One region of the Mitsuokella jalaludinii genome, then DNA from elsewhere that is predicted to be linked to it. Evidence: riboswitches for the same ligand, from Rfam matches in the RefSeq annotation. Region 1 holds a riboswitch; the other holds the start of a gene.
What was found. A riboswitch is a leader RNA that binds a small molecule or an ion and turns the genes downstream of it on or off. The one in region 1 is predicted to bind molybdenum cofactor.
Positions count from the first base shown of each region.

Region 2: it holds a riboswitch for molybdenum cofactor, as region 1 does, so the genes downstream of both, QDI87_RS08950 (molybdopterin-binding protein) here and modA (molybdate ABC transporter substrate-binding protein) in region 1, are expected to answer to the same signal.

Region 1 covers NZ_CAKMXA010000001.1:1,009,887-1,024,292, forward strand. The annotation lists gene QDI87_RS04765 (pyridoxal phosphate-dependent aminotransferase) at 1-335, shown strand, start outside; gene QDI87_RS04770 (hypothetical protein) at 543-779, shown strand; tRNA gene QDI87_RS04775 (tRNA-Arg) at 851-925, shown strand; gene udk (uridine kinase) at 1,007-1,627, opposite strand; gene QDI87_RS04785 (metal ABC transporter permease) at 1,725-2,567, opposite strand; gene QDI87_RS04790 (metal ABC transporter ATP-binding protein) at 2,567-3,424, opposite strand; gene QDI87_RS04795 (ABC transporter permease) at 3,447-4,199, opposite strand; gene QDI87_RS04800 (ABC transporter ATP-binding protein) at 4,196-4,969, opposite strand; gene QDI87_RS04805 (HMA2 domain-containing protein) at 5,117-5,608, shown strand; gene QDI87_RS04810 (ABC transporter permease) at 5,688-6,806, opposite strand; gene QDI87_RS04815 (ABC transporter permease) at 6,803-7,924, opposite strand; gene QDI87_RS04820 (ATP-binding cassette domain-containing protein) at 7,921-9,705, opposite strand; gene QDI87_RS04825 (efflux RND transporter periplasmic adaptor subunit) at 9,721-10,722, opposite strand; gene QDI87_RS04830 (sulfate/molybdate ABC transporter ATP-binding protein) at 10,789-11,841, opposite strand; gene modB (molybdate ABC transporter permease subunit) at 11,843-12,514, opposite strand; gene modA (molybdate ABC transporter substrate-binding protein) at 12,514-13,299, opposite strand; molybdenum cofactor riboswitch at 13,293-13,431, opposite strand; gene QDI87_RS04845 (sirohydrochlorin cobaltochelatase) at 13,480-14,406, opposite strand, start outside.
Region 2 covers NZ_CAKMXA010000001.1:1,922,224-1,936,629, forward strand. The annotation lists gene QDI87_RS08935 (LysR family transcriptional regulator) at 1-472, opposite strand, end outside; gene QDI87_RS08940 (hypothetical protein) at 677-862, shown strand; gene QDI87_RS08945 (DNA polymerase IV) at 1,028-2,212, shown strand; molybdenum cofactor riboswitch at 2,258-2,385, shown strand; gene QDI87_RS08950 (molybdopterin-binding protein) at 2,486-3,517, shown strand; gene glp (gephyrin-like molybdotransferase Glp) at 3,531-4,730, shown strand; gene moaA (GTP 3',8-cyclase MoaA) at 4,740-5,729, shown strand; gene QDI87_RS08965 (MOSC domain-containing protein) at 5,780-6,706, shown strand; gene mobB (molybdopterin-guanine dinucleotide biosynthesis protein B) at 6,728-7,828, shown strand; gene fdhD (formate dehydrogenase accessory sulfurtransferase FdhD) at 7,997-8,797, shown strand; gene fdnG (formate dehydrogenase-N subunit alpha) at 8,862-11,879, shown strand; gene QDI87_RS08985 (formate dehydrogenase accessory protein FdhE) at 11,890-12,825, shown strand; gene QDI87_RS08990 (4Fe-4S dicluster domain-containing protein) at 12,826-13,632, shown strand; gene QDI87_RS08995 (formate dehydrogenase subunit gamma) at 13,632-14,315, shown strand.

The DNA.
Region 1 (14,406 bases):
AGGCGCTGCGCCACGGCGAGAAGTACATGAAGAAGATGGTCGCTGAGTACGACCGCCGCCGCCACCTGATCTACGACGGCTTCACGAAGATGGGCCTGCCGTGCTTCGAGCCGAAGGGCGCCTTCTACATTTTCCCGGACATCACGAGCACGGGCTACACCTCCGACGAGTTCGCCGAAGAACTCCTCAAGGCCGAGCACGTCGCCCTAATCCCGGGCTCCGCCTTCGGTGCCTGCGGCGAGGGCCATGTACGCTGCTCGTACGCGACATCCATCGACAAGATCTCCGAGGCGCTCGCGCGCATCGAGAACTTCCTCAAGAACCACAAGCGGTAATCCGCTGCACCGCGCTCCGTCCGTATTTCTCGTACTGACGGGGCGTTTTTTCTTGCTTGAATTTTCTTCATCGCATTGCTGTAAGATGCACCAAATCCTCCTTGATATTGGCCTGCTCCGTGCTATAATGGAACCATTCTCAAATTGAACATCAATTCGCCATTTCATTTGGGTCGGCGTCTATGGAGCCGGCAGAAAGGAGATCTTATGGACTGGGCAAAAGGCTACATGCTCATCACTCTCGTCGCATTCCTTTGCGAGTACATCCGCCTGCGCGTGGATTATCACATCCTGGAGGTCGTCATCATGGTGGCTGCCATACCGTTCGCCATCTTCGCCGTCTGCGTGCTCCTCTACCTCGTGCTCTCTGTGCTGACAGACCGCGTCTGTGACCTCATCGAAGTGAGCCGCGCCAAGAACCACGGCATGCGCACCGATCCCTGACGCACAGCAGACAAAATTGACAAGCCCGTGCGTTTCATGCTATACTATCTTTTGTTCCCAGTGAACAACATGCGCTCGTAGTCCAGTGGATAGGACGTTGGCCTCCGGAGCCGAAAGCGGCAGTTCGACTCTGCCCGAGCGCACCACTTGAAATCATGCCCGCTCTTTCGAGCGGGTTTTTTGATGCAAAAAGCAGCCTCCCTCGCGGGCAGGCTGCTTTTCTTGTATTAGGACTCCCCGTTCTCGAGGATGTCCTGTATCTTCGTCTTCATGATGTCGAAGGCCACATCGTTGAGGCCGCTGTTGATGACGATGTCGGCGAGATTCTTCGTCGGCTCGACGTAGAGATAGTGCATCGGCTTGACCGTCGTCAAGTACTGGCTGATGATGTTCTCGAGGTCACGGCCGCGCTCGTTCATATCGCGCAGCACGCGGCGCAGGATGCGCTCATCGGCATCGGCCTCGACGAAGATCTTGATGTCGAAGAGATTGCGCAGGCGCTCATCCTGGAAGATCAGGATGCCCTCGACGATGATGACCTGGCTCGGCTCGATGACCTTCGTCTCCTTAGAGCGCGTGTGGCGCGTAAAGTCGTAGACGGGACACTCGATGCTCTTTCCCTCACGCAGCGCCTTGAGATGCGCGACGAGCAGGTCCGTCTCCAAAGAGTCCGGATGGTCGTAGTTGATGTACTGGCGCTGCTCAAACGGAATCTCGTCATGTGCCCTGTAGTAATCATCGTGATAGATGACCGTGACGCGGTCCCCGAAATGCGCCTTGAGCCGGTTCGTGAATGTGGACTTGCCCGAGCCCGTGCCGCCCGCAATGCCGATAATCGTCGTCTTCAATTCTGAAAGCCCCTTCCTGTATCGTATGAACATTACCTATTATCCTATCACAGATTCCGCTCCCTGTCTGCCCCCAGCGGACCGATAATATCCACCTTCAGCAGCTGAAGTACGGCTTCAACAGGAGCGTCAGGAAGAACAGCACCGAGGAGATCACGACGATCGTCGCACCGGCGGCCATGTCGAAGTAGTAGGCGAGCATCAGGCCGAGAAAGCCCGAGAACATCGCGATGAGCACCGAGAAGAGGTGGTACTGCTTGACGTTGTTGGCGATATTGCGCGCGCCGGCCGCCGGCAGAACGAGCATCGCGTTGATGATCAGGATGCCGACCCACTGGATGCTGATGGAGACGACGACGGCGAGCAGCGAGGCAAAGGCGCTCTCGATCCAGAAGGCGGGAATGCCGCGGCTGCGCGCGAATGACGAATTGATGGAGAGCACGAGCAGCTGGTTGAAGAGCAGCCCCCAGGCGATGAGGCCGAGCACGAAGACGACGGCCAGCGCCGAGAGATCGTCCGGCGTGATCGACAGGATGTCGCCAATGAGGAACGAGGAGAACTTGTTGAAGCCGCCGCCGTGGCTCATGATCATGAGGCCGAGCGCGATGGCCGTTGCTGAGAACACGCCGATGATCGTATCCGTCGAAGCCGTGCTCTTGTTCTTGATGTAGGTGATGAAGAGCGCGAAGACGACCGAGAAGACGACGAGCGACAAGAGCGGCGAAACGGAGCCCAGGAGCACGCCGATGGCGATGCCGGTAAACGCGCCGTGGCCGAGTGAATCCGAGAAGAACGCCATGCGGTTCGAGACGACCATCGTGCTGATCAGGCCGAAGAGCGGCGTGACGAGCAGCACGGCCAGGAAGGCATTCTTCATGAAGTTGCTGCCGAGCCATGCAAACGGCAGGACCGCATCCATCAAGCTGTAAATCGTATCCATCATGCATCCGCCCCCCTCGCTTCATCTGCTGTATCCCCAGCCGTGTCCTGCGTGCCCGCAGGGATATCCGCCGCCGCTTCCTGTGCGGATTCACCAGCCAGCATGCCAAAGATCTTCTTGGTGCGCTGGTCGGCAAAGACCTCTTCCGGCGTGCCGCTCATGACGACGCCCTTATTCATCAGGACGACCTGGTCGGCGTGCTTGGCCACCATGTTGAGGTCGTGCGAGATCAAGATGATGGCCATGTCCTCCTTCTCGCGCAAATCTGCAACAATCTCATAGAAGAGTTCGAGGCCGTTCTGGTCGACGCCTGAGACAGGCTCGTCGAGAAGCAGGAGGTCAGGCATCGGGTCGAGCGCGAGCGCCAGGAGCACGCGCTGCAGCTCGCCGCCCGACAGCGCGCCGAGGCGGCGGTCGATGAGGTGCGCGGCGCGCACGCGCTCGAGGCTCCTCAGGACGCGCGGGCGCAGGGATTTGGCCGAGCAGAGCCAGACGGGCCGCCGCGTCAGGCAGGCCATGAAGATGTCCATGACGCTCGTCGGCGAGCTCACATCGAAGCGCAGGTACTGCGGCACATAGCCGATGACGGGATGGCCCGTATGCTTGCCCTTCGCGTCGACGTAATGGAGACTCCCTCCATGCGGCACCTCGCCGAGGATGGCTTTTAAAAGCGTGCTCTTGCCCGCGCCATTCGGCCCGATGAGCGCCGTGAGCTGGCCGCAATGGATGTGGATGTTGACATGGTCGAAGATGGTCAGGCGGCCGATCTTGACCGAGAAATCCTCGATCTTCGTGCAGCAGAGCTTCGTACAATCGCTGCACGACGAGGCGTGATGATGGAGTATGGTCTTGAACAAGATGCAGTTCCTTTCTTTTTATCTATTCGGTCAGCCTGCGGAAGGCACGGCTGCCCCAGAGCCAGCCGCCCGCCGCATAGGCGATCAGTACGAGAATGGAGAGATACGATACCTCCGCGCCGCTGCCGATGCCGCGCAGGAGGTAGCTCGTATGCGTGAGCGGCAGCAGCTCGATGAAATAGCGCACGACCGTCGGCAGCGACTGCGTCGTGAAGAACGTGCCGCAGAGGAAGGACATCGGCAGCAGGATGTAGGTATTGACCTGCGCCATCTCCTCATACGTGCGGATCTTCATCGCCGCGAGGAAGCCGATCTCCGCAAAGACGATGCAGTTGAGCACGAGTACGAGCAGGAAGAGCGGTGTCATCTGGAAATGCGCACCGAAGAGCAGCGCGAGGATGACGATGATGGCCGACGATATGAGTGCGCGCACGACAGCGGCCGCCACCTTACCGATCAGGAAGGCGTCGGGCCAGATTGGCGCGATCATGTACTCCTCGAGGCTCTTGTGGTAGATGCGCTCCGCGTGCACCGGTGTGATGCTGTTGAAGCTGATGTTCATGGAATTGAGCGCGAGGATGCCCGGCACGAGGAAATCGAGGTAGGTGCCAGAGCTGACCTCGATGCTGCGCCCGAGGCCCCAGCCGAACGCGACGAGGTAGAGCATCGGCGCGACCATGCGCGAGAGGATGAACTTCGCCATGCGCCGCTTGAGCACGACCCAGTCGCGCCAGAACACCGTCGCAATGTCAAAGAGATTCTCCTTGATGTTCATACGCGCCCTCCCTTCCCAGCGGCACCGTCCTCCGCCGTCAGCGCGAGGAAGACTTCCTCGAGATTCGGCAGATCCATCTTCTGGCGCAGATTCGCCGGCGTGTCGAGGTCGATGAGATGGCCCTTCGAGAGGATGGCAACACGGTCGCAGAGCGCTTCTGCCTCCTCGATGTAGTGCGTCGTCAAAAAGACCGTCACACCGCCCTTGGCCATATCCTTGACGAGCGCCCAGATGCGCCGGCGGACCTGCGGATCGAGCGCCACCGTCGGCTCGTCGAGGAACAGGATGCGCGGCCGGTGCAGGAGCGCCCGCACGATGAGCAGCCGCCGCTTCATCCCGCCCGAGAGACGCCTGACGCCGTCGTTTATGACATCGGCAAGCTCGACGTAGCGCAGGAGCTCCTCGATGCGCGCGCGGCGCTCTTCTTTTCCCATGTGATGCAGCCGTGCGTGCAGCTCCAGATTCTCGCCGACCGTGAGGTCCTGGTCGAAGTTGACGTGCTGCGGCACGACGCCGATAAGCGATTTGATGCGCCGCGCATCCCGGCGCGTATCGAGCCCATCGTAGAGGATGATGCCGCTCGTCGGCCGCGCCTGCATGGTCATCATGCGGATCGTCGTCGTCTTGCCCGCGCCGTTCGGGCCAAGCAGCCCGAAGATCTCGCCGTTCCCGACGCAGAGCGTCAAGTCATCGACGGCCGTCTTGAAGGCCGCCCGCCCCGCCTTGTCCTTGTGCGGGAATCTCTTCACGAGATGCTGCACTTCTATCATATTCCTGAAATCCTTCCTCTAATAAACAAAAATTCGATGATACTTCCCTATTCTCTCACACTTTTTTGCAGATGAAAAGGGGTTTTGAGAGGATTTCTCTGTTTTACGGCGAATCATTCTCATATGCAATACAAAGGAGGAATATGCATGAACAAATCATTCAAGCGACTGCCCCTCGGCCTGCCCCTGACGGTCAGCGGCATCGCAACCATCGCCACGATCTTCACGGGGAAGAAACTCCATGTCGCCTTCGGCGCAGTCTGGGGCCTGCTCTCCATTCTCCACGGCCTGCAGCACGCCGGGAAACTCGAGCATGATGTCAAGGCGTTTGCGGGAAAGACCGCGCGCAAAGCCGTCGACAAGGCAGAGTCCATCTCCCTGCACGCCTTTCTCGCCGGCACGGATATCGCCAGCTACGCGCCCGGCCGCATCCGCGTCTACAACCTCGCGCTCGCCGGCAATGACAAGCTCGCCGATCAGGTCTCCTCGTTCGTCCGTTCATTCAGCGGCGTCACGGATGCCAAAGTCGCCCTGAACACCGGCAGCCTGCTCATCACCTATGAACCAGACGAGCTCCGCAAGAACCCGCATCTCGCCAACATCGAAACATTCGTCCGCGAGCACGCCAAGATACGCTGACCTGCAAAGCAGGGATCGAACCAGGAAAAGGGGCTGTGACAAAATGTAAAACCATTTTGTCCACAGCCCCTTTTTGTCGTCATGTCGTTTTATGGCGGAAGAGCCAGCCGGCCAGCGGCATGGTCACAGCCGCCACGGCGAGCATCGGCACAAAGTCCCAGGCGATGTCGCAAAGGCCCGCGCCCTCGAGGTAGATGCGGCGCACGGCATCGATGACGAAGCGCATGGGGTCGGCGTACGTGATGATCTGCAGGAACTCCGGCATATTGTGGATTGGCGTCACGAGGCCGGACAGCAGGACCATCGGGATCATGAGCACGAGCAGGTAAACGAGAACCTGCTGCATATTCTTCGCGACGGACGAAATGGAAAGGCCCAGGCCTGTCGTACTGACCATGAAGATGAAGAGGGTCAAGAGCAGCGTGAACAAGTTGCCGGCAAACGGCACCTCAAACCAGAACCGCGCAATGAGGAAGACCATCGCGGCCTGAAACAGGCCGACGATCACCGGCGGTGTCGCCTTGCCGATCAGGATCTCCGTCGGCGAGAACGGCGTGACGAGCAGCTGATCAAATGTACCCTGCTCGCGCTCTTCCGCAATCGAGAGGCCCGCGAGGAACATGACCTGCACAAAGGCAATCATCGCGAGGAATGAAGGCAGGAAGGTCCAGCGCGAAAGCTGATTCGGATTGAACCACGTGCGCGTCTCAATGGAGACCGGCAGTCTGGAAAAGCCCTTCGCCTCACTCCAAGAAGCGGCGATCTCTGTGACGTAGCTCTTGACCATCGAGGCGATCATCGGATTGCGGCCGTCCGTGATGACTTGTACAGGCGCCGGTTCGCCATGTTCCAGTTTTTTCTCGAAGTCTTCGGGCACGATGATGCCGCCGAGGACTTCGCCGGCATCGATGAGTGTGCTGACTTCCTGTACATTGCCACAGACTGCATAGCACGAGAACGTCGGGGCACCGGCGACATGCGCGAGGAAATCGCGCGCCGAAGAGGTCTCCGAACGATCGACGACAGCATACGGCACTTCCTCGATGTTGTAGTTGGCCGCATAGCCGAACAAAAAGCCCTCGATGATGACGGGCATGACGAGCTGGATCCGCATGCGCGGGTCCTTGAAGAGAGAGAGCAACTCCTTCTGGCAGAGGAAATAAAGGTGGCGCAGAAAACGCTGCAGGGAAATGTTCATGGCTCCACCTTCTTTCGCGTCATATGAAAGGCCCAGCCGAGGAAGAAGAGGGCGAAGCCCAGGAGGATGGCCGTATCGCGCGCGATTAGCGGCCAGTAATTGCCCGAAAGGAAGAGCGATTTCATGAGTTCCAGATAGTAGGTCGTCGGGATGAGGCTGCTGACCACGCGGATGGCCGCAGGCTCCGCATGCAGGTCAAACAGGAAGCCCGACAGCACGACCGATGGCAGGAAGCTGATCATCAGCGAGACATGGCAGGCGAGGAACTGGTTCTTGGTCAGCGCCGAGATGACGAGGCCGATGCCGAGCGATACGACGAGGTAGAGCATCGACTCCCCGATGATCAGCACGAGCGAACCGCGCATCGGCAGGTCGTAGAGCTCGCGGCCGACCACCAGGCAGAGCAACATGCCGATCATGGCAATCACAAAGTACGGGATGGTCTTGGCAAGGATCAGCTCCAGGATCTTCATCGGCGTGACGAACAGCGACTCGAATGTGCCCCGCTCCCATTCCCGCGCCATGACGACGGAAGTCAGGAAGACGCCGCTGATGGTCAGGACGAGCATGAGGATGCCCGGCACATAGAACCACGTGCTCGTATTCGCATCATTAAACCAGATGCGCGGGACGATTTCGATGCCGCCGGCAGACAGGCCGTGCCTGGCACCTTCCTCTGCCGCCCACGTCAGGATGCCCGCTTCGAAATAGCCCTGTGCGCTCATGGCCGTTGTCGCTTCCGTGCCGTTGAGGATCACTTGGAGCTTGCCCCTGCCCTCGGCAAAGCGCGCCGAGAAATCCGGCGGCACGACGAGCATGGCATCGACCTCGTGCCTGCGGATCATCTGCTCCCCCTCCTGCAGGGATGTGACAAAGACCGGCTGAAAATACTCCGATCCCTGCGTGAAGCTCACGGCCTGGCGGGCCAGGGGCGAACTGTCTTCGATGACCACGGCCGTCGGCACGTTCTTGACATCGAGGCTCATGCCGTACCCGATGATCAGAATCAGCACGAGCGGCAGCACGACGCCGAGCGCCAGGCTGCTGTTGTCGCGCAGGAGTTCGCGCGTCTCCTTGCGCATCAGTGCAAGAAGGCGCCGCCAGAATCCACTTGTCATGATACCGCCCCCTTTGCCTTGCTATCCTTCTCCGCCTCACTGCGCGCCTGCTCGACAATCGCGACAAAGATGTCATCCATGGTCGCATCCGGCAGGCGCATGCGCTGGCGGATCTCTTCGGGACTGCCGAGCACGAGCATCCTGCCGTGATCCTGTATCATGAAGCGATCGCAGTACTCCGCCTCTTCCATGAAATGCGTCGTGATGATGATCGTCGTGCCGCGCTCCGAAAGCGCCGTGATTTTCTGCCAGAATGTGCGGCGGGCCAGCGGGTCAATGCCGCTCGTCGGTTCATCGAGGAACAGGATCTCCGGCTTGTGGATGAGCGCAGCGGCCATCGAAAGGCGCTGCTTGTAGCCGCCCGGCAGGCTGCCGGCCGCATGGTCCGCCACGTCCTGCAGGTGAAATTCCCGCAGGACGGCCTGGATGCGCGCGTAGAGATGTGCGCCATAGAGGCCGTAGGCACCGCCGAAAAACCGCAGGTTCTCATAAACGGAAAGGCTGCTGTAAAGCGAGAATTTCTGCGCAACATAGCCGACCTTCGCACGTGCCTCGATGCGGGCCGTGCGCAGATTGACGCCGGCTACGGAGATCTTGCCGCTCGTCGCCGGCAAAAGGCCGCAGAGCATGCGGAACGTCGTCGTCTTGCCCGCGCCGTTTGGCCCGAGCAGACCGAAGACCTCTCCTCGGTGCACCGAGAATGAGGTGTGCGAGACGGCGGTGAAGTCGCCGAACCTGCGCACGAGGTCGTGCACCTCGATCTCCACAGGCGCAGCCACCCTCGAGCGTTCCGAAAAAGTTCCCATCTGCCCGGACGAAGCCGCGGCAGTCTGCACAGCAGGCCCGCCCTGCTCCTGTACATCCTCCTTGAGGAGCGTCATGAAGCCGTCCTCAAGGCGCGGCTCGATGGCTTCAGCCGTTAACGACAAGCGCGCGAGAGGCTTGAGTTCCACAGGATTACCGCGCGTGATGAAGCGGACGACGCCGCCAGACGGCACGGCATCGATAACACTCTTTTCCGCGAGCAGGCGGCTCTGCAGCGAGCGCAGGGGCATCCCCTCCGGCGGCGTCACCTTGTAGCACATGCCCGCTGCGACCTCACGCAGCTTTGCCGGCGTACCGCCTTTCAAGAAATGGCCGTGATTGAGCACATAGACTTTTTCACAGCGTGCCGCCTCTTCCATGTACGCCGTGCTGACGAGCACGGAAAGGCGCTCCTCGCGCACGAGCTGCTGCAGGATCTGCCAAAGCTCGCGACGCGACAGCGGGTCGACGCCGACCGTCGGTTCATCGAGCAGCAGGAGTCTCGGCGAACGCACGAGCGTGCAGGCGAGGCCGAGCTTCTGCTTCATGCCGCCCGACAGCTTGCCGGCGAGGCGCTCCGTAAAGGGCGCCAGCTCCGTCATCTCGAGAAGATGGCGGAAGCGCTGCTGCCTTGTATCCTGCGTCACACCGTGCAGGTCTGCGTAGAGGTCAAGATTCTCCTGTACGGTCAGGTCCTCGTAGAGGCCGAATTTCTGCGGCATATAGCTGAGCAGATCCTGCACCGCCTGCGGTCGTTGCGTGACATCAAGGCCCGCCACCTGCAGGCTGCCGTCCGTCTTGGTCATGAGCCCGCAGACGAGCCGCATCAGCGTCGTCTTGCCCGCACCGTCCGGGCCCACGAGAGCGGTGAGCTGTCCTTCCGGCACAGATAGGTCAATGCCGCCCAGAGCGGTCACCTGCTTGCCGTCCTTCAGGACAAAGACCTTGCTGAGCCCCTTCGCTTCGATGATCTCCATGCGATCACCCCCTGCTCAAAGTTCGATCTTGACTGTCGCCGGCATGCCGAGGCGCAGGACGTTCTCCGCGTCATCGACGTAGATGCGCACTTCGTAGACGAGCGCTGTGCGCAGCTCGTCTGTCTGCACCGTCTTCGGCGTGAACTCCGCCGTATCCGAGATGTAGCCGACCTGCCCAGCGATTGGCTTGTCCCTCTGGCTGTCGATGAAGACCCTGGCGCTTTGCCCCTCGTAGATGTGGCCGAGGTCACTCTCCTTTACGTAGGCACGGACCCACTTCTTGTCGAGCAAGGATAGCTTGAAGACAGGCGTCGAGGGCGAGGCCATGTCGCCCACTTCTAGCAGCCGCGAGCGGATGACGCCCTTCATCGGGGCGCGCAGCTCGTACTGCGAGAGCAGATACTCTTCGCGCGACTGCTCTTCTTCCAATGCCTGCAGATTGGCCTCAGCCGCCTCGATATCCTCTGAGCGCGGGCCGTTGCGCGCCTCGCGCAGGGCCTCCTTGGCCGCCTCAAGCTCCGCCTGCTTGGCTTCAGCCTGTGAGCGGGCGTTGTCAAGATCCTGCTCGCTCACGCCTTCCACGCTGTCGTAGACGGCCTGGCGGCGCTCGTAGATGCCCTGTGCGTTCGAGGCAGCTGCCTCAGCTGCCTTGTAGCGCTGCTGTGCCTGCGCAATCTCTTCGGCACGCGTGCCGTTGTGGAGCTTCGCGACCGTACTCTGCTGCGCCGCGATCTGAGCCTTCGTCTTGCGCAAGTTGATGTTGAGCTCATCCGTGTCGAGGCGCGCGAGGACCTGCCCCTCTTCGACCGTATCGCCCTCCTCGACCAGGATGTCCTTGACGCGGTCACTCCCGCGGAAGGAGAGCGTCACCTCGCGCACGTCGACATTGCCTGAGAGCGTGAGCTCCCGCGCAGCCGCCTGCTTTGCCGCTTCCTCATGGTGATGATAGGCAAAGATTCCCGCGCCGACGAGCAGCACGAGGATGACTGCCAGAATTCCCTTCTGTCTCCGTTTCATGATAATCCCTCCTATCCTTGCCGAACAATCTGCATGCAGACTTTCCCCGCCGCCACGGGCATGGCATCAGGACTCCATCAGCATGATCTTCTCCGGCGGGAAGTATACCGAAAGCACAGGTGCCTTGATAGCCCTCCACTCTGCCTTCGGCAGTTCCCAGCGGATGCAGCTGGCCTGATGCCCGGCGCTCCGGATCATGACGAGATACGAAAAGGTATCCTCGATGACATCCGCGACTTCCATCGAGAAGATGTTGCGCGCAGGGTCTTCTGCCCCTTCGCGGTATTCGAGGAAGTGCGCCCGCAGTCCCGCATACGCGACGGACTGCGGCTCTCTCGCCGCGACCGTCAGGTCGAGCTGCCAGTCTGCTGCCCGCACACGATGCGCATCGAGACGCTCCGCCTTCGAGACATTCTTGCAGCCCGTCAAGAGCGTCGCCGCGAGCGTCTGCGGATTCTCGAAGAGCGCATCGCGCGTATGCGGCGGCTGCATCTGGCCGCGCTCGATGACAGCGGCACGGCTTGCCAGACGATAGACCTCACCGCGGTCGTGCGAGACGAGCACGGCTGCGCCGCCATACGACTTCAGCACCTCGCGGAGTTCCAGCTCCAATTTCCACTTCAGGTAATGGTCGAGCGCCGAGAACGGCTCGTCGAGCAGCAGGATCTTCGCATCGGACGCGAGGATGCGCGCGAACGCCGCGCGCTGCTGCTGGCCGCCCGAGAGTTCCATCGGGTACGCGTTGCCGAGCTCCGTGAGGTCGAAGCGCGCGAGATTCTCGCGCACGCGTGCCTCGCGCTGCTGCCGCGTGCCCCGCGCGACAAAGCGGATATTCTCGGCAATCGTCATATTGGGAAAAAGGGCAAAGTTCTGAAAGAGATAGCCGACGCGCCGCTCTTGCGGGGACAGGTCGATGCCCTGCTCGCTGTCAAAGAGCACCCGGCCGTCGAGCACGATGCGCCCGCGGTCGGGGCGCTCGAGCCCAGCGATGCACTTGAGGGTCATGCTCTTGCCGCAGCCTGAAGCGCCGAGCAGGGCAAAGACCTCATCGCGCAGCGTAAAATCGGCCCGGAGCGTGAAATTGCGCAGTTTCTTCTCAATCTTGACATCTAACTCCATCTCAAACCTCCCGCCGCTGCGGCGCACCAGTACGTGAAATCAGGATATTCATCAGACTGACAAAGACGAGCGAGAAGATGATGATGACCACCGCCCACTCGAAGGCCAAATCGTAGTCGTTGGCCTGCACCGCGGCGTAAACAGCGGTGCTCATCGTCTGCGTGATCCCGGGGATGTTGCCGGCAAACATGATGGTCGCGCCGAACTCGCCGAGCGCACGCGTAAAAGAGAGCACGAGACCCGCGAGGATACCCGAGCGCGCATTCGGCACAAGGACGTACCAGAAAATGCGCCATTCCGAGACGCCGAGCGTGCGCGCGGCGCCGATGATATTGGGATCAAGCTGTTCAAACGCGCCACGGGCCGTGCGGTACATGAGCGGCAGTGAGACAACGATGGCTGCCATGACCGCGGCCTTCCACGTAAAGACAATCGTGATATCGAACTGCAAGAGGAACCTGCCGATAGCGCTGCGGCGCCCAAAGGCGAGCAGCAGGAAAAAGCCGACGACCGTCGGCGGCAGGACGAGCGGCAACGTAATAACGGCATCGGCCAGCCCTTGGAAACGCCGCATGCGCGCGACGGCCAGAGCCAGGCCAATGCCGAGAAAGAACGTGACCACCGTCGCCACCACAGCTGTCTTTATTGTGAGGAAGAGCGGTGCGTATTCCATTATTTCACCTCAAAGCCATACTTCGCAAAGCGTTCCTTGTTCTTATCATTCGAGACGAAGGCCAGGAAATCCTTTGCCGTATCGAGATGTTTTGTGTCATTCAGGATGGCGGCAGGATAGACGATGTCTTTATGCGTGCCTGCCGGGGCCTTGGCTACGACGCGGACATCCTGCGAGATGGCTGCATCCGTCGCGTAGACGAGCCCCGCATCGGCTTCGCCCGAAGCGACCCAGGCGAGGACCTGGCGGACATCTGAGCCATAGACAGCCTTGGCCTTGACCGCATCGAGGATGCCGAGCTTTGTGAGGATTTCCTCTGAATACTGGCCGACCGGCACGCCTTTCGGCTCGCCGAGGGCGATGTGCTGGAGCTTGTCGCTCGTCAGCTGGTCAAACGAGGTGATGTCCTTATCGCTGTCCTTCGGGACGATCAGCACGACTTCATTCTGAAGGAGATCTTTGCGCGTGCCTTCCTTCAGCAGGCCCTTCTTGTCGAGGGCGTCCATCTGCTTCTGCGCCGCAGAGAAGAACAGGTCCGCCGTGCCGCCATTCTCGATGGCCTGCTGCAGCGCCCCTGAACTGCCGTAGTTGAACACGACCTTGACATCTGGGTGCTCTTCCTCGTACGCCTTGCCGATCTCATTCATGACATCGGTCAGGCTTGCCGCTGCAGAGACGTGGAGTTCCACGGGTTCCTTGGCAGATGTGGTCGATTGGCTTTGGCCTCCGCAGCCGCTCGCGAGTGCGAGCAGGCAGACTGCCATCAGTGTGAGTAGTTTTTTCATGGTGCATAGCTCCTTTTCAAAAACGGAAGGCAGTGCCATTTCCAGCACTGCCCTGTGGGTTTGACCCAGGCTCAGCCTCATAGATGAAAGACATCATCCTTAGAGTGCTTTCGCTCGGAGTTTCGACTTATCCATTATAGCGGAAAATGAAGCTCTCTGCCATGAGAAATATCACGCCTCTCACTTCGCTTCGAGCGCATTCCAGGCATCGTTGGCGCGCTCGAGGTAGAGGGACTGGATGGCCGCATTCTCGCCGATGCCGTGGATGTAGGCGTCGACCTTGTAGCCGGCGGCTTCGAGGATCGACTTGTGCGAGTCGGGCTCAGCGCCTGCCATGTCGTTGTTGGCGTGATCGCCGGCGACCATCATCATCGGCATCAGTGTGACGTGCTTGATGCCGTTCTGCTTGAGCTTCGGCATGACCGTCTCGAGCGAAGGCCAGCCCTCGACCGTGTAGACGAAGACATTCTTGTAGCCGAGCTCGTCAATCTTGGCCTGGATGACGGAGTAATAGGCATTCGAGACTTGCGGCGTGCCGTGCGCCATGATCAGGATGGCATCGTGCTTGCCCTGCTTCGGAAACTGCGTCGCGAGCGCCTTGATGGTCTGCGTCACATCATCGGCCTGGCCCTCCTGGCCCTGCCAGTACATCAGCGACGTGCCGAGCGTCATCTTCTTGAACTGGTCCTTGTAGTTGTGGTAGACGCCGAGGTCGTAGTTGTACTCCATGCCCGGGATGACGTCGAGTGAGACGAGTGCCACGCGGCTGTATCCCTCTGCCTTGAGGGCATCAAGTGCCTCCTCCGGCGTCGGGAACTTGATACCCTCGTTCTTCGCCACGCGGTCGATGATGATGTGCGAGGTGTAGGCCGTCACGACCTTGACACCCGGATGCGCCGCCTCGATGGCCTTGACCGTCGCATCAATCGTCTTGGCGCGCGTATCCTTATACGTCGTGCCAAATGTCATGACGACAATGGCATCTTTATCGGCCATATCCTTGAGTGCCGGATTCTCATACTTGAGCACGCCGATCTCCGATGCCTGTTTCAGGGCCATCGTCGCATGCTTCACCTCCGGATTGAGCTGGTACGCCGCCTCTGTCGC
Region 2 (14,406 bases), 910 kb from region 1:
GATACTGGAGGTCGGGAAGCGTGGAGCCGTCGTAGTTGACGACGGCGAGATCGACTTTTTCCTCCTGCACGAAACGGGCCGCTTCCACCCCGTACGGCTCGACGATGTCGAGCTGTATCTCCGGGTGTTCGTGCTGGAAGGTGTGAAGCAGGCGCGGGATCAAGAAGGAGGCCTGCTGCTGCGGGATGGCGAGGCTGATCTTGCCGTGACGGCAACTCATCTCGCGCACGCCGTCTTCGAATGCATCGACCTCGCGCAGGAGCGCGGTGACTTTCTGATAGAGCTTCTGTCCGTCCTGGCTGATCCGGATCGTGCGGCCGGCGCGCAGGAAGAGATTGAGCCCTGTCTCATCTTCGATGGTCTGCATGGCCTGGCTCAGTGTCGACTGGGCGATGTGCAGCTCTGCTGCGGCATGTGTGATGTTCTGAAGCCGGCAGACGACCAGGAAATAGCGCATTTGCTGAATCGTCATGGAATCATCTCCTATCAGACGTTATGTTGTGGCTGCCATACAATTGTACCGCACCTCTGTCGAAAAACCAATCGGTTTAACCGATGGATTTATCGGATTTATCCGTTTTTCAAATCGCCTTCTCCATGTCATAATAAAGATGTCAAAAGAAAAGAGCTCTGAAAACAGATACATGCATCATAGGAGAAATGGAGAGTGATTATCATGACGAAGAAGAATATCCTGATCGGCATCGCAGCAGCAATCCTTTTTGTATTGCCGGTTTCTGTCAATATCGCTTTGGCTGGCACCGCCGAGAGCACGGAACGAGTACAGCCCATCCCGACGGTATACACGGGAAATTCCAGTTATGCCGATGATGCGATGGATTGTGATTATGTGCTGGAGTGAATGATTTGCTACATCCAAACAGAACACCCCGCGCTGCAAGACTTGCTTGCCAGTGCGGGGTGTATTTTTTAGATCATCGCAGGGGAATGGCCAGCAGGTGTCTTGTCTTAGAAGGTTGCGCGGGACTTTCGGCCTGCGCTAGAATAGAGGAAAGGGGGCGATTGGATGAAGCGGCTTGTCATGCATGTGGATATGGATGCGTTCTTTGCTTCAATTGAGCAGCGCGATCACGAGGAGTACCGCGGGAAGCCGCTGATTGTCGGCGGGCTTTCCGGGCGCGGTGTCGTCTCGACTTGCTCTTACGAGGCGCGCCGTTTCGGCGTGCACTCGGCGATGCCAATCGTGCGGGCGAAGCGGCTCTGCCCGCAGGGCATCTTTATCGAAGGCGACTACGCGCATTACCGCGCGGTGTCGCAGGGGATCTTCGCGATCTTTGCGCGCTACGCGCCCGTCGTCGAGCCGCTGTCCATCGACGAGGCGTTCCTCGACCTCACGGGCATGGAGCTCCTGATGGAGTCGCCGCGCGCTTATGCCGAGAAGCTCAAGGCGGAGATCCGCGAAAAGACGGGCCTCGTCGCCTCTGTCGGCATCGCGCCGAATAAATTCCTCGCGAAATTGGCCTCGGATCTCGAGAAGCCGGACGGCCTCGTCATCATCACGGAGGAGGGGAAGCAGGCCGTCCTCGACCCGCTGCCAGTCGGCCGCATCTGGGGTGTCGGCGAGAAGACGGCAGCCAGGCTCGAAGCGCTGCGCATCCGCACGATCGGCCAGCTCCGGCGGACGCCGCGCGAGAAGCTCGTCCGCAGCCTCGGCGCGCACATGGCGGACCACCTGCTCGCGCTGGCCTCGGGCATCGACGCGCGGCCTGTGGCGCCGCGCGAAGCGGCGAAGTCCATCGGCAAGGAAGTCACATTCCCCGCGGATATCGAGTCCGTAGAGGAAGTGGAGCGGGTACTTCTCGACCTTTCCGAGAAAGTCGGCTACCGCCTGCGCCGCAAGGGCTGCAAGGGGCGGACCATCCAGCTCAAACTGCGCCTCGGCGACTTCCGCACCTACACGAGGAGCCGCACCTTGGCGGAGGCGACGTGCTACGACCGCGACATCTACGAGACGGCGCTCGCGCTCTACCGGGCACTCGGCGTGCATCAGGGCATCCGCCTGCTCGGCATCGCTATTTCCGGCTTTGACACTTCAGGCGCCATCTCACTCTTTCACGAGGAGGTGCGCAAGGAGAATCTCTACGCCGCCATCGATTCCATCAAGAAGCGCTTCGGAGAGCAGGGCATCACTAAGGCACATCTGCTCAAGAGAGAACGTGCGGATGATGGCGATAAAGAGGATGAGGTGTGAAAAATATTATAGGAAAAGGGCAGCAAGTCTGCTAAAATAAGAAAAGATACGATACGACTCCGAGCGAAATCCGCTAAGGCCGGGCATCATGGGCTGGCTATGTGGACGAGCCAGGGTCCCGGGGGAAACGCCGGGGCCTTCCGTGATTGAAAAGGGGCGAAATCCAAGGGGCGAAGACCATCCTTTTGCAATTGCGGGAGGATGGTCTTTTTGATTGATTTTTGATGATTCGCACAATATGCACGTGTGCAGCAGATAGGAGAGATGAGCGCGATGAAGGAAATCAGGACAGTCGATGCAGTCGGGCAGGTGCTCTGCCACGATATCACGCAGATCGTGCGCGGCGTGACGAAGAATGCGCGGTTCCGCAAGGGCCATGTGATCCAGGAAGAGGACGTCCCCGTACTGCTCTCGCTCGGCAAGGACCACATCTACGTCTGGGATGAGGATGCGACGGAGATGCACGAGAATGAGGCGGCCGATGTCCTACGCGAGCTCTGCCAGAACGAGCATATGACGGCGACGGCGCCGAAGGAGGGCAAGATCGAGCTCATCGCGGACTGCGACGGCGTATTCCAGGTCGATGAAGACCGCTTTGATGCGGTCAATGAGCTCGAGGATGTCACGATCGCGACGCTCGCGCAGAACATGCCGGTCAAGAAGGGCATGAAGCTTGCGGGCATGCGCGTGACGCCGCTCTTCATTGCACGCGAGAAGATGGAGGAGGTGCGCCGCACGGCAGGTACGGAGCCGCTCCTTCGCCTGCTGCCGTACCGCAAGGACCTCAAGGTTGGCGTCGTGACGACGGGCACGGAGGTCTTCCTCGGCCGCATCGAGGACACCTTCACGCCGGTCATCGCGGCAAAGCTCAAGAAATTCGGCCTGACGATCGCGGAGCACCGTCTGTCGGATGACGTGACAGAGCACACGAAGGCGGCTATCGAGGAGCTCCTGGACCTCGGTATGGACATCATCCTCTGCACGGGCGGCATGAGTGTCGACCCCGACGACCGCACGCCGGCGGCCATCCGCGATGCCGGCGTCGACATCGTGACGTACGGAGCACCTGTGCTGCCGGGCGCGATGTTCCTGCTCGGCTACTCTGTGCGCGAGGGACGCGAGGTCACGGTCATGGGCCTGCCTGGCTGCGTCATGTTCGACAAGGCGACGGTCTTCGACATGATCCTGCCGCGCGCGATTGCCGGTGACCGCGTGACGCGCAAGGAGATCCGCCACTTCGGCATCGGCGGCCTCTGCATGCGCTGCGAGGTCTGCCGCTATCCCATCTGCCCCTTCCAGAAGTAAAGCGAGGTTGCTCATGCAGGATATTTCTCTGGAGCAGGCCATCTCGGTCCTGCTCGAACACACGAAGAAAATCGAAGCCGTCGAGGAGGTGCCTCTTTTAGAGGCGCTCGGGCGCGTCCTCGCTGAGGATGCTGTCGCGACATTTGACAATCCGCCGTTCGACCGCTCGCCGCTCGACGGCTACACCTTTGCGGCCGCCGGCACGAAGGGGGCGACGAAGGAGGCACCGGCTGCCTTTACGGTCATCGGCGAGGAGTGCGCCGGGGATTTCTTCGCGGCAGAAGTGCCAGCGGGCTCGGCTGTGCGTCTGATGACGGGCGCGGCCATCCCAAAGGGCTGTGACTGCGTCGTGCGCCAGGAAGATGTCACGGTGGAGGATGGCCGCATTTTTGTGCCGTACGAGCTCCACCATCACGAGAACTACTGCTTTGCGGGCGAGGATGTCCGCAAGGGGACACGGGCTGTCGAGCGTGGCACGGAGCTCACGGCGGCACATCTCGGCGTGCTCGCGAGCCTGGGATTCGGCACGGTCAAGGTCCTCCGCCGTCCGCGCGTCGCGATCGCGAGCACGGGCGATGAGCTCGTGCTGCCGGGTGAGCCGCTGCGCCCCGGCAAGATCTACAACAGCAACCTCTACGCTCTTGCGGGCAGGCTGCGGGAACTCGGCTTTGAGCCGGAGGTGCTTGGTATCCTGCCGGATGACGCCGAACAGGCGGCTGCTGTCATCGCTGACTGGCAGGCGAAGGCGGACCTCTTCCTGACGACGGGTGGCGTCTCGGTCGGCAAGAAGGACATCATGCACGAGGTCGTCCGCCTCATCGGCACGCGCCTCTTCTGGCGCGTCTGCATCAAGCCGGGCGCTCCTGTCATCGCCTACACGGTCGGCGATATGCTCGGCATCGCGCTCTCGGGCAATCCGTTCGCGTCCTACGCGACGTTCGAGCTCCTGACGCGCCCCGTGCTCGAAGCGTTCTCGGGCCGCAGCCCTGTCGCAGGCCGTGCGGTCGAGGGCTTCCTCGCCGATGCGTTCCCGAAGCCGAGCTACGGGCGGCGCTTCATCCGCGCGCATTACGAGGCGGGCATCTTCGAGATCCCGGCGCAGCACGACTCGGGCTCGCTCTTCTCGGCGGCTGGCTGCAATGCGCTGATTGACATCCCGGCCGGCACGGGGCCTCTCATGGCCGGCACGCGGGTCAAGGGCGTTCTTCTTTGAGGTGATAGTATGTACGACCGCTACCAACGAAAAATCGAATACGTGCGCATCTCGCTGACGGACCGCTGCAACCTGCGCTGCCGCTACTGCATGCCAGAAAATGGCGTCGAGAAACTCCGGCACGAGGACATCCTGCGCTTTGACGAGATCGTCCGCATCGTGCGGGCGCTGGCCTCGCTCGGCGTGCGCAAGGTACGGCTGACGGGCGGCGAACCGCTCATCCGGCGAAACGTCGTCGAGCTCGTGCGCGAGATCCGCTCTGTGCCGGGCATCGAGTCCGTCGCGTTGACGACGAACGGCGTCCTGCTCGCGGACATGGCTGAAGACCTCGTGCAAGCCGGGCTCACGGGCGTCAACATCAGCCTCGACACGCTCAAGGCGGCTTCCTTTACGGAGCTCACGCGGCGCCCGTTCTTCGCGCGCGTCGAAGATGGCATCGAGGCCATCGCGGCGACGGGGCTTCGCGATGTCAAGTTCAACTGCGTGCCGATTGCCGGCGTCAATGAGGTGGAATTGCCGGAGCTCGTCGCGCGCTTCACGCGCGAGCGACCCTGGAAGTTCCGCTTCATCGAGCTCATGCCGATTGGCTGCGCCTACGAGGCGGGGCTCAGGGGACTGCCGATGGCGGAGGTCAGGAGCAGCCTCGAGGCGGCGTTTGGCCCGCTGCGGCCCGTCCTGCCGGAACGCGGTGTGCACGGCCCTGCCGTCTACTACCAAGCTGATGGCTTTGCGGGGCAGGTCGGCTTCATCGACGCGATGGAGCATCAATTCTGCTCCTCGTGCAACCGCGTGCGGCTGACGGCGGAGGGTTTCCTGAAGCTCTGCCTCAATGCGAGGACGGGCACGGATCTCCGGGGAATGCTGCGCAGCGGCATGAGCGACGACGGGCTCAGGCATGCCCTGCAGCAGGCAATCTACCACAAGCCGCAGGAACATTATTTCAAGGCGGCATCGTATGACGAGAAGGACAGCCGGGCCATGTATCAGGTCGGCGGCTGATGGCAAGCGGATAGAGATAGAAGCATATCCGGATAGAATGGAGGATATTCATGGGAACGATCAAGGCACTCTGCATCAGTGAGAAGAAGGGCACGCTCAAGACGCCGGTACACAAGGCGCTCTTCCAGACGGAATGGGGCATGGTCGGCGATGCGCACGCGGGCAGATGGCATCGTCAGGTCAGCTTCCTCGGGCTCGCGGAGATCGAGGAGTTCCGCAAGCGCGGCATCGATGTCAAGCTCGGCGCCTTCGGCGAGAACATCGTCGCGGAGGGCTTCCACTTCAAGGAACTGCCGGTCGGCACGCGCCTGCGCGCCGGCGAAGTCTGGTTCGAGATCACGCAGATCGGTAAGGAATGCCACAAGAGCTGCGCGATAAGGAGTCAGGTCGGCGACTGCATCATGCCGCGCGAGGGCGTCTTCGCGCGCGTGCTACACGGCGGCTGGATCGAGGAAGGCGATGCGCTTGAGATCACAAAAGAGAAAATCCCTCTCGATGCGGCCATTATCACGGCGAGCGACAAGGGCAGCAAGGGGCTGCGCGAGGACGAGAGCGGCGTGAAGGTGCAGGAGATGCTCGAGGCAGCTGGCTACACGGTGGCCGAGAAGGTCATCCTGCCCGACGAGCAGCACGACCTTGAGCACAAGATGCGCTCCTTCGGCGACCGCGGCATCGCGCTCGTCGTCACGACGGGCGGCACGGGCTTCTCGGTCCGCGACGTCACGCCCGAGGCGACGCTTGCCGTCTGCGAGCGCCTGGTGCCAGGCATCCCTGAAGCGATGCGCGCCCTCTCGATGCAGGTGACGCACCGCGCGATGCTGAGCCGCGCACAGGCCGGCATCTACAAGCGCACGCTCATCGTCAATCTGCCAGGCAGCCGCAAGGCCGTCGAGGAATGCCTGAGCTTCGTGCTGCCGGAGCTCTTGCACGGCATCGAGATCCTGCGCGGCGATGCCGGTGAATGCGCGCGCAAGTGACGCGACAGAGGAGAGACAATCGTGGAATTTTCGGATGCTTCACTGCTGATCATCGCGGGCGGCAAGAGCTCGCGCATGGGGCGCGATAAGCGCTTCCTGTCATATGATGGCGAGGGGCTGCTCGAGCGGCTCGCGCGCAGGGCGGCAGCCCTGCCCTTTGCGGAGCGCTGCCTCTGCGTGGAGGAAAGGACGCCTGCCCTGCAGGATATCGCGGAGCGCTATGGCCTGACGCTCGTCGAAGACGGTGTGCAGGGCCGGGGTCCGATGGAAGGCCTGATGCGCGGCCTGTCTAAGATAGAGGCAGGCTATGCACTGGCCGTCTCATGCGATATGCCGTTCCTCGAGCTCGCGGAGCTCCGGCCTCTCTTGAAGGCAGCGGAGGAGGGAAGCTGTCAGGCCGTCCTGCCTCGCGCAGGGCGCCGCCAGCCGCTGGCAGCCCTCTATCGCTGGGACCTCTCAGCGCGCTTTGCCGAGGCCCTCGCGAGGGGGGAGCGCAAGCTCGGCATCGTCATAGACTCTGTCCCGCACGCTTATGTGGATTTCCCGGACGCGGCGTTGTTCTTCAATGTCAACACCGTTGCCGACTGGCATCTGGCCTGCGGGCGCATGGCCAACGAACGGCGCAGCCGCCCGCTCGTGACGATCTCGGCGCCCGTCTCGAACACGGGCAAGACGACGTTCATCGAGCGCGTGCTGCCGGAGCTTCGCGTGCGGGGCATCCGCGTCGGTGTCGTCAAGGGCGACTGCCACGGCTACGATGTCGACGAGCGGGGCAAGGACAGCTGGCGCTTCAAGGAGGCGGGCGCTGCGGGCGTCGCCGTCGTCTCGCCGAACGGCTACTTTATCGAGCAGCGGACCGCAGAGCGCGCAGACCTCGTAGCCATTGCCGCACGCTTCACGGATATTGACCTCGTGCTCATCGAGAGCCGCCGCCATGGCACGGCCCCGCGCATCGAGCTCTTCCGCGAGCGCGGCGAGCTCACGCTGCCTTGTGATGCAGCAGCCTGCTTCACCAAGCCGCAACAGGGATTGACGGAGGTCAGGGAATACGCCCTCGACGATGCGGCGAAGGCGGCAGAGGTCATCGTCTTCCTCATGGGGAATAAGCGAATAGGTGTTTGAAATCAGGTGACAGCCTGCTCATTCGAGCAGGCTGTTTTTGTGTCAGGCTAGTTTTTCATCGCATCTGTGAAAAAAGTTGTTTACAAGCGGATTAAGAAGTGCAATAATAATAAAAAATGATACGAAAACATATTAATAAATTTTAATAATGCAAAATAGGAGGAAGCTATGGTGCAGGCAAGAGAGGAAGAACTCATCGATTACCCCGTCATCCGCTATGTGAGCGAGAAGGATTCCTTTGTGGACGATCACAAGTACACATCTATGGAGTGCTATCTTGACATCTACCTCAATGGAAAGCGCTTTACGACATCGTTCTGTTCACCGGGTGACCACACGGACCTCGTCATCGGCATCCTGGCGCAGATGGGCCAGATTCGCACGTACGACGACATCGTCCGCATGGATATCGACGAGGAGACGCTGCAGGCTGTGGTCGTGACGACGGCGGAGGCACAGGCATGGGCCGCCGGCAATGCGACAGACCCGCGCTATTTCCGCGCCCGTGAGATCCTGGACTGCGAGCCGGAGAAGATTTTCGAACGTCCGCGCGATGTGCGCTTCAAGGCCGGCGATATCCTCGCCTGTGCCGACAAGCTGCTCGCAGAGCTTGCGGCCACGCACGAGAAGACGAACGGCGTGCACAGCGGCATCATCTGGGACCAGCAGGCCGAGAAGATCCTCGTCTTCCGCGAGGACATCGGCCGCCACAATGTCTTTGACAAGCTCTACGGATGGACGCTGCGCAACCATGTTGACATCACGGACAAGATCATCATCTTCAGCGGGCGCTGTTCGTCTGAGATGATGATGAAGCTCGGCCGCATGGGCATCTCGACGGTTGCGGCAAAGTCCGTGCCGACGACGCTCTCGCTGGCGCTCGCCAAGAAGCTCGGCATCACGCTCGTCGCGCGCATGGCCCCGGGCAGCTTCTGCGTCTACACGAATCCGGAGCGCATCATCTGCTGACCGGTTGCTTACATCGATGTAAATACCATTTACATAAATACACGTATCAAAGGAGAGAGATAAAATGGATTTGAGCAGACGCGATTTTCTCAAGGCCACCGGCATCGGCGGCATCAGTCTGGCACTTTCCAGCCTCGGCTTCGACCTCAAGGAAGCCAGGGCAGCAGCTCATGCGTTCAAGCTCAAGGGAGCACGTGAGTTCACGTCAATCTGCCACTTCTGCGCCTGCGGATGCGGCGTCATCGGCTATGTGAAGGACGGCAAGCTCATCAACCTCGAGGGTGCGACGGACAGCCCAATCAATCGCGGTGCGCTCTGCAGCAAGGGACTCGGCTACGCGACGATCCCGAACTCGAAGGAGCGCGCGACGAAGCCACTGTACCGCGCGCCGGGCAGTGATCACTGGGAGGAGATCAGCTGGGACGAGGCCATCGACCGCGCGGCAAAGGCCATGAAGAATGCCCGCGAAAAGGGCTGGAAGCAGACCGAAGAGATTGACGGCGAGACGTATGAGGTCCGCCGCACGGACGGGCTCGCCTTTATCGGCGGCTCTCAGATCAACAACGAGGAATGCTACCAGAACATCAAGATGGCCCGCGCACTTGGCGTCGTCTACATCGACAACCAGACGCGCGTCTGCCATGCCAACACGCCGCCGGCGATGAGCGCTGCCTTCGGCCGCGGTGCCATGACGAACCCGTGGGGCGACCTCAAGAACACGAAGCTCGTCTGGATTGAGGGCTCGAACCTCGCGGAATGCCATCCGATGGGCCTCAAGAATGTCATGAAGGCGCGTGAGCAGAACGGCACCAAGATCGTCCACGTCGACGTCCGCTACACGCGCACGTCGAAGATCGCGGACGAGTTCTTCCAGCTGCGCCCGGGCACGGACATCGCCTTCATGGGCTACATCATCTCGCAGATGCTCGAGCGTGAGAAGTTCGACAAGGATTACGTGCTGCGCAATACGAACGCTGCCTGCCTGCTGCGCGACGACTTCTCGTTCCACGACGGCCTGTTCTCCGGCTTCGATGAGGCCAAGAAGTCGTACACGGACAAGAAGAGCTGGGGCTATGCGCTCGGCGCGGACGGCAAGCCGCAGAAGGCCGATGATCTCTTTGCACCGAACACGGTCCTCTCGCGTCTCAAGGAGTTCTACAGCCGCTACACGGTCGAGATGGTCTCGAATGTCACGGGCATGCCGGCCGATGACATCCAGCGCGCTGCCGACATCTGGGTCAACCACGAGGGCCCGGCCATCATCATGTACGCGCTCGGCATGACGCAGCATACGATCGGCGTCCAGAACATCCGCTGCTTCACGATCATGCAGCTGCTCAAGGGCAACATCGGCATCCCGGGCGGCGGTATCATCGCCATGCGCGGGCAGCCAAACGTTCAGGCCTCGACGGATTTTGGCATCGAGTTCAACATGCAGCCGGGTTACCTCGTCGCGCCGACGCACAAGACGAACACGCTCGCGAAGTGGACGGATGCCTTCGGCACGTTCCGCCGCAAGTGGTACGTCAACATGACGAAGGCATGGTTCGGCGAGCACGCGACGGCCGAGAACGACTACGGCTTCAATTACGGCGCCATCCGCAACGGCAATCATCCAGATTCCATCTACGCGATCTTCGAGGATGCATGGCGCGGCACGATGCACGCGCTCTACCTCTGCGGCCAGAACCCGCACGTGACGAATGCCAATGCCGGCCTCGTCCACGACGGCCTCTGCAAGATGGACTCCCTCATCGTGCAGGATATCTTCATCAATGAGACGGCGGAGTTCTGGAACCGTCCGGGCGACAATCCGGCCGACATACAGACGGAGGTCATCTTCCTGCCGGCCTGCTCCTACCTCGAGCGCGAGGGCTCCATCACGAACTCGATGCGCCTGATCCAGTGGCGAATGAAGGGCCCGGATACGCTCGGCGATTCGAAGCCGGACTACGAGATCAACGACATGCTCTGGAAGCGCATCCGCGAGCTCTACGCGGACTCGACGGAGACGAAAGACGATCCGATCAAGTTCATGACCTGGGACTACCGTGAGGACCACTACCTCGAGGACATCATGAAGGAGATCAGCGGCTACGATGTCGCGACGGGAACGGTCGTCAACGGCATCGGCGAGCTCAAGGACAACGGTGAGACGGCCTCTGGCATGTGGATCTACGCAGGCTACTACGGCCGCGAGGGCAATATGACGGCGCGCCGCGGTCAGGAAGATCCGGGCAATATCGGCATCTTCCCGAAGTTCGGCTGGGCATGGCCGGACAACATCCACATCCTCTACAACCGCGCTTCGTGCCTCGCAGACGGCAGCCCCGCAGACAAAGAGCATCCGCTTGTCTGGTGGGATGCGGCAGCGGGTAAGTGGACGGGCTACGATGTGCCGGATGTCGGCAATCGCACGGCCGGTCCCTCGACGCCGGCAGGCCAGAAGCCATTCCGCATGAACGGCGAGGGCATCGCGCGCATCTACGCTGCACCGTATCAGGATAAGAATCCGGACGGTACGACGCGCGATGCATCCTCGACGCCGGTCGACGGTCCAATCCCCGAGCACTACGAGCCGTTCGAGAGCCCGACGCACAATGCGATGCACGAGAATGAGAACGCACAGCACAATCCGTGCATCAAGTACCCGCGCCTGCCGGAGAAGCAGCCAATCGGCACGAAGGACAAGTTCCCGTACGTGCTCTGCAGCTCGGGCATCGCGGAGCACTGGTGCTCCGGCACGGTCACGCGCAACATTCCGTGGCTCAATGAGCTCGTCAAGGAGAACTTCATCGAGATCAGCGAACAGCTCGCCAAGAAGATCGGCGTCAAGGCCGGCGACAAGGTCAAGGTCAGCTCGGCCCGCAGCTCTGTCGTCGTCAAGGCGATGGTCACGAAGCGCGCGCAGCCGCTGACGGTCAACGGCGAGGAGACGCACATGGTCTGGATGCCGTACTCCTTCGGATTCAAGGGCCTCTCGACGGGCCCGAGCACGAATTACCTGACGAATGACGCGCTCGACCCGAACTCCGAGGAACAGGAGTTCAAGGCTTGCCTCGTCAACGTAGAGAAGGCATGAGGTATTGATGATGGAAAAGAATCGAAAGGATTGCCAGGCGATGTGGCAGGACTACTTCGCGCAGCATGGCTATCTCGAGCAGACGGCCGGCTGGCAGCTCGCACTCGAGGGCCTGCTGGGCGAAGCGCTGACGCCTGTCGCGTTCCCCGAGAAAGCATCCTGGAAGGCGATGACGAAGGACGGCCTGCCGCTCTTGCAGCACAGCGAGCTGCAAGAGCATATGGCCGAAGCAGCGGCAGCCTCATTCGGCCGCGCCATATCCAAGCTGCTCGCGAGCGAGCAGCTGACGATGCCGGATGGATTGCGCCAGTCGTTCGCCTCGATGCGCACATTTACCGATACACCGGAGGAGGCAGCTGCCTTCTTTGCGTTGCTTCTTCAGCAGGCGGATGCGCGCATCCATGCTTTCGCAGAAGCGCGCGGACTCCATGAGACAGGCCTGCGCCTCCTCGGCTGGGCCGTCGTCGATGCGCTCGTGCCGGCAGAGGCCAAGGATGCAGCCGTCTGGGAAGAGATCGGCTGGAAGCGCAATTACTGTCCGGTCTGCGGCAGGCCACCTGTCTTGGCTGTCCTGCGCAAGGAGCAGCAGGGCCGCGCGCGCTTTCTCGTCTGTGACGGCTGCCACACGGTCTGGCCGTACGCGCGCGTCGGCTGCGCCTACTGCGGCAACCAGGACCTCGAGAAGATGAAGGTGCTGGAGCCGGAGGGGGAAGAAGAGATGCGCCTCGATGTCTGCGAGGAATGCCACACATACCTCAAGACGTATCAGGGCGGCAAGCAGATGGACCCGAAAGCGCCGGACGGTCCGGATGCATCTGAGATCATCTACCGGCATGACTGGGCGACGCTCCACCTTGACCTCCTGGCTCAGGAGCAGGGGCTCGTGAAGCGGGGCAGTGTACTGCTGGCCGCTGCGCCGGTTTTCGATGAAGGGGAGGAAAAGTAAATGGCACAAGAAATGGCAATGCTGCACGACATCGCGCGCTGCAGCGCCTGCAGGGCCTGCATGGTCGCCTGCAAGCAGTGGCATGACCTGCCGGCTGACATGTCGACCCCGTTCGAGGGTCAGTACCAGTCGCATGCCACACTGACACCGACGACGTGGAACCTCATCCGCATGACGGAGCGCACGGACGCGAAAGGCAAATTCCACTGGGATTTCGTCAAAGTCCAGTGCATGCACTGCGGCGATCCCGCCTGCGCGAAGGGATGCCCGGAGGAGGCCATCGACAAGCTCGACTCGGGTGCTGTCGTCATCAACGCCGACAAGTGCGTTGGCTGCGGTTACTGCGTGGCCAACTGCCCGTTCGACGTCCCGAAAATCAACAAGGAGACGCACAAGTCGACGAAATGCGACCTCTGCTTCGACCGCATCGAAGAGGGCATGACGCCGTCGTGCGCCAAGACCTGCACGGCCGATGCCCTGCAGTTCGCACCGTACGAGGAGATCGAGGAGATCGCGCGCCAGCGCGTCAAGGAGCTCCAGGAAGACGGCTATCCGGATGCCAACGTGTTCAACCCGCAGGGCGTCGGCGGCGTCCACATGATCTACGTGCTGCCGGAGAAGCCGGAAGTCTACGGCTTCAAGCCGCAGGCCAAGACGCCTGTCTCCATCGACATCTGGAAGGACGTCGTGCGCCCGCTCGGCAAGGTCGCCGGTGTCGGTGCGCTCGTCGGCGTGCTCGGCCTCGCTGCCGTCAAGGGCATGAGGGGCAAGAAAGACGATGACGAGAACGGGAAGGGGGAGAAGTGATGTCCAAGAACGTAACCTACATCAAGCGCCATAAGAAGGGGTTCATCTACTTCCACTGGATCAACGCCGTGACGTTTTTCCTGCTATTCCTGACGGCGATGCCGCTCTACACCAATAAGTTCCTGTTCCTCTACGAGGCTTTCGGTGCAGAGACGCTGCAGACCATGCACCATATGCTCGGCGTCATCTTCATCCTGAATCCAATCGTCGCCCTGCTCATCACGGCGCGTTCCGGCATCATGACGCTGATCCGTGAGGTCCTGCACTTCGACAAGGACGATGTGAAGTTCCTCGTGAAGTTCCCGGCAGAGCTCATTGGCAAGGAGCCGGAGGGCATGCCGAAACAGGGCTTCTACAACGGCGGTGAGCGCATGAACATCCTGCTGCAGGCGCTGCTGTGGCTCGGCTTCGTCGTCTCGGGCCTCACGCTCTGGCTCGGTGCCGGTCACATCTCGCCGGCCATCCGCACCTGGATGATCCCGCTGCACAGCATCTGCGCCGGCCTCGGCTTTGCCGCAGCGATCGGCCACATCTACCTGGCCATCGGCGTCAACCCGGATTCGTTCCAGGGCATGCGCGACGGCACGGTCAAGGAGAGCTATGCCAAGCACCACCATGCAAAATGGGTCGAGGGCCTCGAGAAAGAGGGCAAGCTCGAGACAGTGGAGCGCACGGTCAAATGAGCGAGGCAATCCATCTGCCCATCTTTCCATAAAAAAATCCTGCTGCATCGCTTTGCAGCAGGATTTTTTCGTGGGCTGGCGAATATCAATA